4 regions of the Ferrimonas sp. YIN67 genome follow, and region 1 is predicted to be linked to each of the others. Evidence: predicted binding sites of a transcription regulator. Region 1 holds the regulator's gene; each other region holds the start of a gene.

The links. The regulator sigma-54, encoded in region 1, starts transcription at its own class of promoters, with help from an activator protein. The targets are predictions, from matches to a motif close to GTTGGCACGNNNNTNGNNT.
Region 2: a site for sigma-54 is predicted at 1,204-1,222, ahead of AC2D8U_RS07590 (flagellar assembly protein T N-terminal domain-containing protein). Genes of this name have one in related genera too.
Region 3: a site for sigma-54 is predicted at 1,955-1,973, ahead of AC2D8U_RS08820 (DUF3192 domain-containing protein). Genes of this name have one in related genera too.
Region 4: a site for sigma-54 is predicted at 1,171-1,189, ahead of fliE (flagellar hook-basal body complex protein FliE). Genes of this name have one in related genera too.

Annotation. Positions count from the first base shown of each region.
Region 1 is NZ_JBXVVJ010000006.1:254,980-258,198, reverse strand. It holds gene lptA (lipopolysaccharide transport periplasmic protein LptA) at 1-417, shown strand, start outside; gene lptB (LPS export ABC transporter ATP-binding protein) at 414-1,145, shown strand; gene AC2D8U_RS14330 (RNA polymerase factor sigma-54) at 1,204-2,673, shown strand; gene hpf (ribosome hibernation promoting factor) at 2,698-2,985, shown strand; gene ptsN (PTS IIA-like nitrogen regulatory protein PtsN) at 2,985-3,219, shown strand, end outside.
Region 2 is NZ_JBXVVJ010000003.1:84,996-88,214, forward strand. It holds gene AC2D8U_RS07580 (LPP20 family lipoprotein) at 57-512, opposite strand; gene AC2D8U_RS07585 (FlgO family outer membrane protein) at 509-1,138, opposite strand; gene AC2D8U_RS07590 (flagellar assembly protein T N-terminal domain-containing protein) at 1,310-2,440, shown strand; gene AC2D8U_RS07595 (host attachment protein) at 2,577-3,008, shown strand; tRNA gene AC2D8U_RS07600 (tRNA-Arg) at 3,164-3,219, shown strand, end outside.
Region 3 is NZ_JBXVVJ010000003.1:359,085-362,303, reverse strand. It holds gene exaC (acetaldehyde dehydrogenase ExaC) at 1-626, opposite strand, end outside; gene AC2D8U_RS08830 (Zn-ribbon-containing protein) at 707-1,489, opposite strand; gene AC2D8U_RS08825 (hypothetical protein) at 1,559-1,852, opposite strand; gene AC2D8U_RS08820 (DUF3192 domain-containing protein) at 2,011-2,394, shown strand; gene AC2D8U_RS08815 (DUF2789 family protein) at 2,397-2,627, opposite strand; gene AC2D8U_RS08810 (GNAT family N-acetyltransferase) at 2,706-3,219, shown strand, end outside.
Region 4 is NZ_JBXVVJ010000001.1:703,043-706,261, reverse strand. It holds gene AC2D8U_RS02740 (sigma-54-dependent transcriptional regulator) at 1-1,145, shown strand, start outside; gene fliE (flagellar hook-basal body complex protein FliE) at 1,246-1,563, shown strand; gene fliF (flagellar basal-body MS-ring/collar protein FliF) at 1,612-3,219, shown strand, end outside.

The DNA.
Region 1 (3,219 bases):
GACTTTACCAACCGCACCCTGGAATATCGTGACAACGTGGTGATCGAGCAGGGCAGCCTGCGCATCGAAGCGGAAAAGCTGGTGCTTGAGTCCAGCGAAGACAAGAGCCGCCAAATCATGATCGCCACGGGTCAGCCGGCCACCTATCAGCAGGTGATGGATAACGGCCTGCTGGCCAAGGCCCAAGCCAACGAGATCCGTTACAACATCAATACCCAGCTGCTGACCATGACGGGCAATGCCCAATTGAGTCAGGAGGGCAGCCTGGTACGGGGCGAAACCATCAGTTACAACGCGCGCCTGCAACAGCTGACGGCCCAAGGCAGTAAAGAGGAACAGATCACCACCATCTTTATGCCTCAGACTCCCGAGGAACAGGAAGCAGTGGAAGAGACCGAAGCGGAGCCGCAGCCATGAGTGGATCCGTACTGAAAGCGGAACAACTGGCCAAGAGCTACAACGGCCGCCAGGTGGTAAAGAGCGTCGGACTGGAGGTGAAAACCGGCCAGATTGTTGGCCTGTTGGGACCCAACGGCGCCGGCAAAACCACCACCTTCTACATGGTGGTGGGCCTGGTGCAAAACGACAAGGGGCGGATCAGCATCGATGATGAGGAGATCACCCTGCTGCCGATGCACTCTCGGGCCCGCAAGGGGATCGGCTACCTGCCTCAGGAGTCCTCCATCTTCCGCAAACTCAGCGTTTTCGACAACCTGATGGCGGTGCTGCAGACCCGCAAGGACCTGAGCAAGGCTCAGCGCCTGGAGAAGCTGGAGCAGTTGCTGGAGGAGTTCAACATCACCCATATTCGTGACAGCCTGGGGATGAGCCTGTCCGGCGGCGAACGTCGCCGAGTGGAGATCGCTCGCGCCCTGGCGGCCGATCCCCAGTTCATTTTGCTGGATGAACCCTTCGCCGGGGTCGACCCCATCTCGGTGATCGACATTAAGAAAATTATCCAGCATCTGAAACTGCGTGGACTGGGCGTCTTGATCACCGACCACAATGTGAGGGAAACTTTGGACGTTTGCGAATATGCTTATATCGTCAGTCATGGTGAAATGATTGCTCAGGGCGCACCGGAAGACGTCCTCAATAACAAACTGGTACGCTCCGTTTATCTGGGCGATCAGTTCAAACTCTAACGGATCCCGCTGGCCCATACCGGGATCCCAGAGTCGTACAACAAGGATCGGGCACTGAATGAAGACCTCTCTTCAGCTAAAGCTGGGACAACAGCTCACTATGACACCCCAGTTGCAGCAGGCGATCCGTCTGTTGCAACTGTCGACACTGGATCTGCAACAGGAGATCCAGGAAGCGCTGGAGTCCAACCCCCTGCTGGAGCAAACCGACGAGTTTGAGTCCGAACCCGGGGAAAACCATCAGGATGTCAGCGCATCCGACGAAAATGGCGACAGCAGCAAACCGGAAGCCTCCGAGATGGAGACCGGCGAAGCCATGGGCCAGACCGAGATGACCGACGACCTGCCGCTGGACAGTACCTGGGACGATGTCTACAGCGCTGCACCGGCCAGCCCGGCCGGTCCCGTCCGGGACGATGACGACAGCTTCTACCAGGGGGAAACCAGCGTCGATCTGCAAAGCCATCTGATCTGGCAGATGGAGCTGACCCCGATGACCGACAGGGATCGGGCCATCGCGACCACGGCCATCGACGCCATCGACGAACACGGCTACCTGACCATCAGTGCCGAAGAGATCCTCGAGGCCCAGGGCGCCGAAGATCTGGAGCTGGATGAAATCATGGCCGTGCTCAAGCGGGTCCAACAGTTCGATCCGGTCGGCTGCTGCGCCCAGGATCTCACGGACTGCCTGCTGATCCAGCTCGCTCAGTTCGATGAAACGACGCCCTGGAAAGCAGAGGCCATCAACCTGCTTCAGGAACATATGGATCTTCTTGCCAATCGGGACTTTCGCACCCTGCTGCGGCGCACTAGACTCAAAGAAGATGAGTTAAGGGCCGCTATGGAACTGATCCAATCGCTCAATCCCCGTCCCGGCAGCGCCATCGCCCCCAGCGATAGCCAGTACGTGATCCCGGACGTATCTGTCAGCAAGAAGCAGGGCCGCTGGGTTGTCGAACTCAATCCGGATTCCGTGCCGAAACTGCGCATCAACGAGCAATACGCCGCCCTGTCCAAGGGAGCGCGTAACAATGGTGACAGCCAGTTTGTCCGCGGCCACCTGCAGGATGCCAAATGGTTTATCAAGAGCCTGGAGAGCCGCAACGAGACCCTGATGAAAGTGGCCAACTGCATCGTCCAATACCAGCAAGGCTTCCTTGAATATGGTGATGAGGCGATGAAACCCATGGTGCTCAACGACGTCGCCGAGGCAGTGGAGATGCACGAATCCACCATCAGCCGGGTGACCACCCAGAAGTACATGCATACCCCGCGTGGGATCTACGAACTGAAATATTTCTTCTCCAGCCATGTCAGTACCGACGGCGGTGGTGAATGCTCCTCCACCGCTATCCGGGCCCTGATCAAAAAGCTGGTGGCCGCCGAGAGCCCGAAGAAGCCTCTCAGCGACAGCAAGATGGCACAGCTTCTCGCGGAGCAGGGGATCCAGGTTGCGCGGCGTACCATCGCCAAGTACCGGGAAGCCCTCTCCATCCCCCCCTCGAACCAGCGCAAAGTGCTCTAAGCACACCGCAACGGAGGTTAACCTATGCAGATCAATCTTACCGGGCACCACGTCGAAGTCACCGAAGCCTTGCGAGACTATGTGCATGAAAAGTTTGAGCGATTGCAACGCCATTTCGATCACATCAACAACGTTCATGTCATACTCAATGTCCAGAAGCTTCAGCAAATCGCCGAAGCCAAGCTGCATCTCAACGGGGGAGAGGTGTTTGCCACCCATGAGCATGAGAACATGTACGCAGCCATCGACGGCCTGGTGGACAAGCTGGATCGTCAAGTCATTAAACATAAAGAGAAAATTTCCAGGCACTAATGGAAATCAATGAACTACTCTCGCCGGAGCGCACCCGTTGCGTTGCCCCCGGCCTCAGCAAAAAACGGGCACTGGAGATGATCAGCGAGCTGGCATCTTCTCAGTGCCCGGAGTTGCCCCAACACGAGCTGTTTGAAAGCCTGATGGCCCGGGAAAAGATGGGCAGTACCGGGATTGGAAAAGGGATCGCCCTGCCCCATGGGCGCCTGGGCCGGATCAAAAATCCCGTGGCTG
Region 2 (3,219 bases), on a different contig from region 1:
GCCCAGAGGCCGCCTTTGATCATCCGTTCATCGTTTGCCGGTATGCCACCGGTACGTCAGTAGTAGGTCACCTGACGGATCCGCTGCTTTGGTCGCTGCTGATAGAGTTGCCATACGGTACGGAAGTCCAGCTCCATCTCGGTGACATAACTGTCACCCACGGGATAGCTGCGCACCACCCGGGCACCTCGGATCACGCCATCAACCTGAGTACGGAACTGATCATCCAACAAAACCGCCTCCTCGACCTGGCTCTGCCCCTGGATCCGCTGACCGTAGATCTGCTCCGCCAGCTCACGATAGGCATCCAGCTTTGCCGCCCGCATCGCCCGGCGCATCTTCTCCTCATCGGTGCTGCCCAACTGAGTCGATAAAGGGGCTATCCCGGTGGCCGTTAGCAGAGGAAAGCTCTCGGGCTCAATGGTTTCATACTCCACATGACGATCCAGGGCACAACCGGCCAGCAATGCGCACCAGCCCAGGGCCAGCAGGCTTTGTATCAGCGACTTCATCTGCTCTCCTCCCACTCAATCACAGTGCCATCGGTGCGACTGGCATGACGGTATAGGCGGCCCTGCTCCATGCTCACCTGTCCCGAGGGCTGGAAAAATGCCGGTAATACCTGCCAGGGAATGCTGCTCTGGCTCGCCGCCATCACCCGGTTATTGGCAACACTGAGGATCCGGCTGTGGATCTGCACCCCTTCCCGGCTCCGCGCCACGGTGGCCACCATCACCTCATCCACGGCCATCTTGGCCGACAGCTTGGCCACATCACGGGACAGCAATAAATTGCCCTGCTCACCGATCCGTACCCGATCCGAGCCGTTGAGATCCACCAGGCTCATGCCCTGCTGGTGCAACGCCGTCACCAGCGCCTCACCCAACTGCATGGCAAAGACACTGCTGCGCTCATACTGATCCAGCATCACCGGCGTGGTCACCGCCAGAACAGGTTTACTGTCCAGACCGTTATGATGACGCAGCAGATCGGCGGCAATCCGCCCAGCCAGCTCATTGATCGCCCCGGTAGGCGGCAAAGGTTTGCCGTCATCCCCAAAGCCGTAATACGGTTGCTCATCACTCGTGGGAGCGCAGGCAGTCAACAAACCCGCCAACAATATCGCGATCCAACGCATGGTCGCCCCTCTATTTAGTCAGTTCGCCCTATTGTCCTTTGCTATCGGCGTGAAAACCATAACCTTTAGGCACACTGCTTGCTTATAATCCCCAAATCGTCCCAGAATCATCAACCGGATCCCATCTGATGAACCGATCCGGTTACCATGTCGTCAATGAAGGTCACCAAGATGCCGCACACCCTATCCCGCTCCCTGCTTGCCGCGCTGCTGTGCCTCTCCTTTACCCTGCACGGCATGCCCATAGAGATCAGCGGTGAAGCCCCGGTGATCAACAACAACGAAGAGGATGCTCGCCAGCGGGCTATTGATCGGGCACTGAGCCAAGCCGTGATGAGTCAGGGCGGGTTGGTGGACTTTACTCAGCAAAGTCAGAATGGCGTACTCGAACAGGAGCAGATGAGCTGGCAGAGTCAAAGCCAGGTGCGCTCCATGGAGTTGTTGTCGGAACAGCGTCGTGGCGATATGTATACCGTGCACCTGCTGGTCGAGCTGGAGCCCATCCTCAATAGCGGCTGCCAGGGCCTGGTGGGCCGGGCGGCCATTTCCATTCCCCGCGCTCAGGTGCGCTACCGGGAACAACTGGTACCTGGCGGCCTATATGAACTGGACGCCGCCCTCAGCCGCCTGCTCACCAATGTGATCAGCGGCGAAGCCCGTAACGCCTTTGCGCGTGCCCGAGACGATCTGCGCCTCGATCTACTCTCTCCCAACCCCGATTGGATCGTCAACCTGGGGGAGCAGGACCGCAGTCAATATGTGCTCAACGTGATCCTCGACGACATCAGTATCGACCGGCCCGACAAGCTGTTGGGCCTGTTCGAGCGCGACGCCACCCGCACCATCGCCATCGAAGGCCGACTCTATGACGCCTTCAGTGGGGAAAAGATCTGGCAGCAACGCTACCGCAGCGCCGCCGGCTGGCCCTATCAACGCCAGGAGATCGCCGACACCGCCACCGAGCGCTTCTGGAGCAGTGACTTCGGCGCCGAGTTACGCCGCCTGAGCCTGGATCTCGTGGCCGATGTCGATCGCCTGCTCGCCTGCCAGCCCCTGCAGGGGCGCATCGTCTCCCTCAATCAGGACAGTGCCATCATCGATCTGGGACTGCGCAACGGCGTCCGTCCCGGCGACCGACTGCAGCTGGTGCAACAATATACCCAGGCCAACCAGTCCTGGGGCCAGGACAGCGGGATCAGCCTGATCCTGGAGCAGGTCCGTCCCGACTCGGCCCGAGCACGGATCGAAGGTCGCGGTGCTGAATTTGGCGTACAGATCGGTGACTGGGTACAACGCCAGTAACCCAGCCAAGAGCGTCCCCCAGCCTCCCCTTAAAGGCACAGCAGCTATACTCGAAGACAGCGGGCAGTTTCTGCCGCCCACGGCGTTGGGCACGGAACAAGGCTGCCCTTCGTCCAACCAATAAGGGGAAATGACCATGCCGAACACTTGGGTTGTCGTTGCCGATAGCAGTCACGCTCGCTTCTTTACTAACGAGCAGGCCAGTGGCCCTATCATCGAACAGCAGGGGATCAGCTTTCCCGAAGGACGTGCCCACCCAGGGGATATCGTCGCCGATCGTCAGGGCCGAAACCGCAGTGGTCAAAACACTCACGATATGGGCCACGAACAACAAGCAATGCGGGAAGTGCGCAGCCGCTTTGCCGCCAACATCTGTCAAACCCTGGAGCAGGCCCGCAACGAAGGTGAGATGAACAAACTCTATATCGTTGCCCCGCCCCAGTTCCTTGGTGAACTCCGTCGACACCAAAGCAAACCGTTGCAACAGACGATCCAAGGAGAGGTGGCCAAAAACCTCGCCATCAGCGATATCGACACCATCCGCAACAGCCTGCCGAAACGCCTGTAGGCTTCCCGATACCACCAACCCCCGATTTGACCTGGCTCTCCTTCCCGATAGCCAGGTCAAACCGGGCACGCCCACTCACCGAATCGTTCACAAACTGCGCAATCGCTTCTTAAGCCTTTCATTTACACAAAAAATGTCGCTAGAATGTGGGCCAACTCCCCATAGCTCAACAGGATAGAGCAGCCGCCTCCTAAGCGGCCGATAGAGGTTC
Region 3 (3,219 bases), on a different contig from region 1:
GGCAGCAGATCGCCAATCAGCTCCATCAAGATCAGGATGGAGATGGGAGTCTGCTCGGCGGGCTTGAGGACCACGCTGCAGCCCGCCGCCAGGGCCGGAGCCAGTTTCCAGGCGGCCATCAGCAGGGGGAAGTTCCAGGGGATGATCTGACCCACCACACCTATGGGCTCGTGGAAATGGTAGGCCGTGGTGTTGGCGTCGATCTCGCCGATGCTGCCCTGCTGAGCCCGGATCGCCCCGGCAAAGTAACGGAAGTGGTCGATGCACAGGGGCAGATCGGCATTGAGGGTCTCGCGGATCGCCTTGCCGTTTTCCCAGGTCTCCACATAGGCCAGGGTTTCCCTGTGCTGCTCGATGCGATCGGCGATCTTCAGCAGCAGGTTACTGCGCTCGGTGGGACTGGTTTGGCCCCAGTTGAGCTGGGCGGCGTGGGCGGCATCCAGAGCCAGGCTGATATCCTCGCCGTCGGAGCGGGCGACCTGGGCGATCAGTGAGCCGTCGACCGGTGAGGGATCATCGAAATAGCGGCCATTGACCGGTGGTGTCCATTGACCACCGATGTAGTTGTCGTAGCGGGATTGAAATTGGAACAGGGCACCCTCGGTGCCGGGTTTGGCGTAGATCATGACGCTTCCTTGTCGTTGGGCAAGCAAACCATCAAGCTGCGCTCGTTAACACCGAAACTTAATTCGACCTTGGTCGAACGTTACCCTTTTTGCAGATCCCAGGAGAGGTTGGAGACAATCCGGCAGGCATCGCACTTGAAGGCAAACAGATCGTGCTGTGGCTGCTCGAGCAACCAGTCCGGGTTGCCGCAGCGGGGGCAGGGGCGTTGGCGCTCACGCTCCAGGCTTTCACCGCCGACGCGGTAGAGGTAGTAGTAGGTGGGAACTTGGGTCAGGTATTCCAGTCGACCGCGCAGATCCCAACCTCGACGGAACAGCACGCTGTCCACCGAAGCGATCTCGTTCAGGGCGGCAAATTCCACGGCCCCGCTGCCTGCCATCTGCAACTCGTCGCAGGCTTGCCACTCGGTTTGCCACTTCACCAGGGCTTTGTGATCGCCGTTAAAAGTCGCGGGCAGCTTATAGAGGGGGACGGGCTGAAAAGTATTGCCATCTCGGATCGGTGAGCAGCTGTGAACAAAGGTGGTGTAGAGCACCTGCCATTCCGTTGGGGCGAATTCGGCGCAGTGGTCGGCATTGATGTCCCGGCCCAGCAGCTTGACTCTCGGTTGCAGCAGTTTGGCCTCGGTCAGGGCGGTTAACTGCTCTTTGGCCCAGGGGGAGTTGTGGCGGCTGTGCAGGCTGTCTTCCCCTGGACACATCACCCGCAGTCGAAACTCCGCTTCGTTTTGCACCAGGGGAAACTCCCGTCCCAGCACCTGGCCGTTATGGCGCCATGCCTCCATCAGGCCATTGATGGCCCGCTCCACCGCGGTCAGGGTGGTGTCGGCAAAGCATTCAAAACGGACTTCGGCAAGGAACATGGGATCTCCGGTGGTGAGCAAAAGGGGCGACAGTATAGCGGGGCGATGGCGCCGCGCCAATCAACCGGCTTAGCGGGCCTTCAGGGCGGCAACCTCGGCACGCAGTTGAGCCACCTCCTGTTGCAGGGCATGCAGTTGCTGCTGGAGTCCGTTGAGATCTAACCGGGCTTGCTCTGGTGAGCTTGACTCGGTGGCCATCTCGGCTGCGCTGACCGGCTGAGGCTGTGCTTTCCAGGCGCGCAAGGCATTGATCAAAATGGGTAACGGGTACTGATGGCCTGTGTGTTTTTTTAACACGGCGGTGGTGAGGGGCAGCCCCTGTTCGGCCATGCGGGTCAGGGCGGCACGGATCTCAAGTTCCATGGCGGCCTCCTTGTGTGGTGAAATTTCCCAATAGTTTGCCTTATTCGCCGGTGGGCAGCAAAGGTATAGTTTTAACCTGCTGATATTAATAGGTAAATATCAATTGGCACGATCTGTGTTTAATCTTCGTCTCTACCAGTGATAACAGGAAGTTTGAGATGAAAAACAAATTGATGGCAGCCACTTTGATTTTGGTTTCAGTAACGGCGCTTAACGGTTGTGTGGTGGCCGTCGGCGGAAAGCACCACCGGGAGCCGGACAGCATCGGCAGCTGGGAGTCCCAGCAAACCCAGAACCGCCGGAATTTGGAGCAGGTTGCTTTGGGCATGTCGGTCGCTCAGGTACGTGAGATCATGGGGACGGCGGATTACAACGAGCTGTATCGCGAACAGGGTGGCGTGGTGCAAGTCCTGTTCTACCGTACTCATCGCAATAAGAGTGACGGGGTAACGGGTAAAGATGAATGCACCCCAGTGGTGTTCCAGGATGGTGTCGTGACCGGCTGGGGGGACACGGCATTTCGTCAGTCCGTGACCTTGTAAACTCAGCCTCGTAAGAGCGTATCGAGGATGTCGATGGCTTCAGACCACTCGGCATCCCTTCTTTTTTCTTCTCTGATAAAGGCTTTTTGAGAATCAGACCAGAACGGCGCTTCCTCCAGTGTCTGGTAGGGTTGCAAACTGTGATCACAAAGGAATTGATCAACCGCTGTGGTTTCAGGGTCCAGCCCTAGCTGGGCAAACAGGTGGGTCAGATCGTTTGGGGTGGTATCCATCTCAGTCACTCTTTACTTGCAATTGGGTTAAGTTTTGACCGATGTTTGTAGAGATCAAGTTTTTAAGGGAGTCCTGCTATGGATCCGGCCCTCACCGCTGAGCCTAAGGTGCGCCAGTTGTCTGCTGACGATTTGAGGATCGCAGCGTCCGTGTTACTCAATGCCTACCGGGATGATCCCTTTTTTCGTTCCATTTTCCCCAGTGATAACTATGAGCAGCGTCTGCGGGCCGCGATCCGGGAGGAGTTGCAGGAGTTGTGGCAACACAATCAGCGCTTCATTGGCTTGGAGTTGGCGGGCACCCTGATTGGCGTCGGTTGCCTGCTCACCGAGGGGTACCCCCTAGGGCAGGGGCGAATGTGGAACTGGCGCTTGAAGATGGCACTGGGGACCGGCTGGCACGGTGCGCGACAGTGGATGGCGCGAGAGCAGGAGATCCTGGATCAATTGGAACTCTCTCGAACAGGCTTGTTGCCCTTCTTCGCGATAGCCCCCACCTATCAGCGTCGGGGGTTCGGTGAGGCGTTGCTTGGCGCATTATTGTCTTCGGCTCGGGAAGCTCAACTGGAGGCGATGGCTACCATGATCTATT
Region 4 (3,219 bases), on a different contig from region 1:
GGGACAGCCAACTGCCCGTGCTGCTGATGACCGCCTACGGCCGGATCGATGCCGCAGTGGAAGCGATGCGCTTCGGTGCCAATGACTACCTGGCCAAGCCCTTTGCCCCCCAGGTGTTGCTCGACCAGATCAGCCGTTACCTGCAGTGCACGCCTTCAAAGGTACCAGGCCCTGTGGTGGGGGATCCCCGCAGTCAGCAGTTGCTGGATCTGGCCCGGCGAGTGGCCGGTGCCGATGCATCCGTCATGGTGCTTGGCCCCAGCGGCTCAGGCAAGGAGGTCCTGGCCCGCTATATCCACGATCAGTCGCCCCGGGCCGATAAGCCCTTTGTCGCGCTCAACTGTGCGGCCATCCCCGACAATATGCTCGAGGCGACGCTGTTTGGCTATGAAAAAGGTGCCTTTACCGGCGCGGTCCAGGCCTGTCCCGGTAAGTTTGAGCAGGCCCAGGGGGGAACCATACTGCTCGACGAGATCACCGAGATGGATCTGAATTTGCAGGCCAAGTTGCTGCGTGTCCTGCAGGAGCGTGAGGTGGAACGCCTTGGCAGCCGCAAGACGGTCAAACTCGATGTCCGGGTGCTGGCGACCTCTAACCGGGATCTGAGCCAAGCCGTGGCCGACGGCCAATTTCGTGAAGATCTCTTCTATCGCCTGAACGTCTTTCCCCTGAGTTGGCCCGCCCTGGCCCAGCGCCCCGGAGATATTTTGCCCCTGGCCCGGCACCTGTTGGCCCACCACGCGACGCGTTGTGGTCGAACCGTGCCCCAGCTCCAGTCCTGCGCCGAACACAGCCTGCTGCAACATGCTTGGCCGGGCAATGTTCGGGAGCTCGACAATGTGATCCAGCGGGCGCTGATCTTGTGCCAAGGCGAAAGAATGACCCAGGCGGATCTCTTCCTCGATGGCATGATGATGCCGCACAGCCCGTCCCCGGTTCAGACTGACGGGGACCCGGTGAGACTTACCGAGCATAACGGCTTAGGCAGTGAGTTGAAAAATAAAGAATTTCAGATCATTCTGGATACTTTGCAACTGTGTGGCGGGAGCCGCAAGGCGGTGGCGGAGCAGTTGGGCCTCAGTCCCCGTACCCTGAGGTACAAGCTTGCCAAGATGCGGGACGCGGGCATTGAGTTGCCCGCCTGAGCGGATTGAACAAGTCTTTGGCTGCATTGGCAAAGCACTTGCATTAGAATGCGTTGCACGCGCAAGCGTCAATTAATCATCGGAAGAAAGAGTGAACACAATGGAAATCACACAGGGTACTCTCCTGACGGAGATGCAAGTGATGGCGGCCGACGCAGGAGCCTCCAGGGACAACCTGGTGCCAACCGTTGGCAACAGCGATTTCGGCGATTTTTTGTCCGATGCCATTGGCCACGTCAATGGTCTTCAGCTCAACGCCAGTGAGTTGGCGACCCGTGTCGAGCTGGGTGACACCCGGGTCAGCCTGGGCGATGCGATGATCGCCAAGGAGAAGGCCGGTGTGGCCTTCGAAGCGACGGTCCAGGTGCGTAATAAGCTGGTCGATGCTTACAAAGAAATTATGAATATGCCGGTGTAACCGGCTTAAGGTGCTGTGGTGGCTGGGGCGAACGCGTCAACAGATCTGATGGTGCAAGACAAAGCAGCACAACTGCCGTCGGCCGATGTGGCCGGCGGTGACAAGATCGAAGAACATAAATCCAATCCTTTATCCAGCTTGGGCAGTGTCGACGTACTGCGCCAGATCTCGCTGATCCTGGCGCTGGCGATCTCATTGGCCCTGGCGGTGTTTGTGATGATCTGGGCCCAGGAGCCCAGCTATCGTCCCCTTGGGACGATGGAAACCGATGAGCTGATAGAAACCCTGGATTTCTTCGATCAGAGTAAGATCAAGTATCGGTTGGAGGGGAATGTCCTGTCGGTACCTGAAGACCAATTTGCCGATATTCGCCTGCGGCTGACCCGGGCAGGATTGGGTGGTGCCCGTGCGCCTCAGGACTTCCTCAACCAGGACAGTGGCTTTGGCGTTAGCCAGCGTATGGAACAGGCCCGTCTTAAGCACAGTCAGGAGCAGAACCTGGCTCAGGCGGTCAGCGAGCTGCGCAGTGTCAGCCGGGCTCGCGTGATCCTGGCCTTGCCGCAACAAAATGTGTTTGCCCGTCAGCAGCAGGAGCCCTCGGCCACCGTGGTGGTGACCCTGGGCCGAGGCACCGAACTGAAACAGTCGGAAGTGGATGCCGTGGTGGACATCGTCGCTTCGGCGGTACACGGCCTGCGCCCCAACAAGGTGACGGTGACGGATCAGCATGGTCGCCTGCTGCATTCCGGTAGCCAGGACGGGGCTTCGGCCCAGACGCGGCGCGAACTGGAGGTGCGTACCAAGCAGGAACAGCTGGTGCTGCGTAAGGTTGATGCCATCCTGATCCCGGTTTTGGGCTTGGGCAAGTACACGGCCCAGGTGGCGGTGGATATGGACTTTTCTGCCCGGGAAGAGACATCACGACGGTTTAACCCGGATGCGTCGATCCGCAGTGAGATGCTGGTGGAGGACAGCCAGCTGGGCAACGGCCCTGTGGGGATCCCCGGGGCTTTGACCAACCAGCCGCCCATGGACTCGGAGATCCCGCAAGAGGTGGGGGAGGGCGCCAGTGAGCGTAACCGCTCCGGACGCAACCGCAGTGAATCGACCCGGAATTTTGAACTCGACAGCACCGTCAGTCATACCCGCTCTCAGGTGGGCGTGATAGAGCGGATCAGCCTCTCCGTGGCGGTGGATCATAAACCTATGGTAATGGCCGATGGCACCAGCGAGATGCAGCCCCTCAGTGAGGCCGAACTGGCCAACATTCAGCGCCTGCTGCAGGGCAGCGTGGGGTTCAATGCGCAGCGGGGCGATATGCTGGAGGTGGTTTCCGTGCCCTTTGCTCCGGATCTGGCCCTGGCGCCCATGGATCTGCCGCTTTACGAGCAGCCCTGGTTCTGGCGTGTGCTGAAGCTGGTGCTTGGGGGTGTGCTGATCATCGTGCTGATCGTCTTTGTGGTGCGCCCCATGCTTAAGCGTCTGCTCTATCCGGAGCAGGCCAAGGCTGAGGATGAGCTTAACAAGGCGAAATTCCACAATGAGCTGGCAGAGCTGGAAGATCAGTATTCGGCGGATACCCTGGGCCTGCTGAGTCAGGACAGTGGTGATTACGGCTATGCCGAGGATGGCTCCATTTTGTTGCCGGATCTGCGT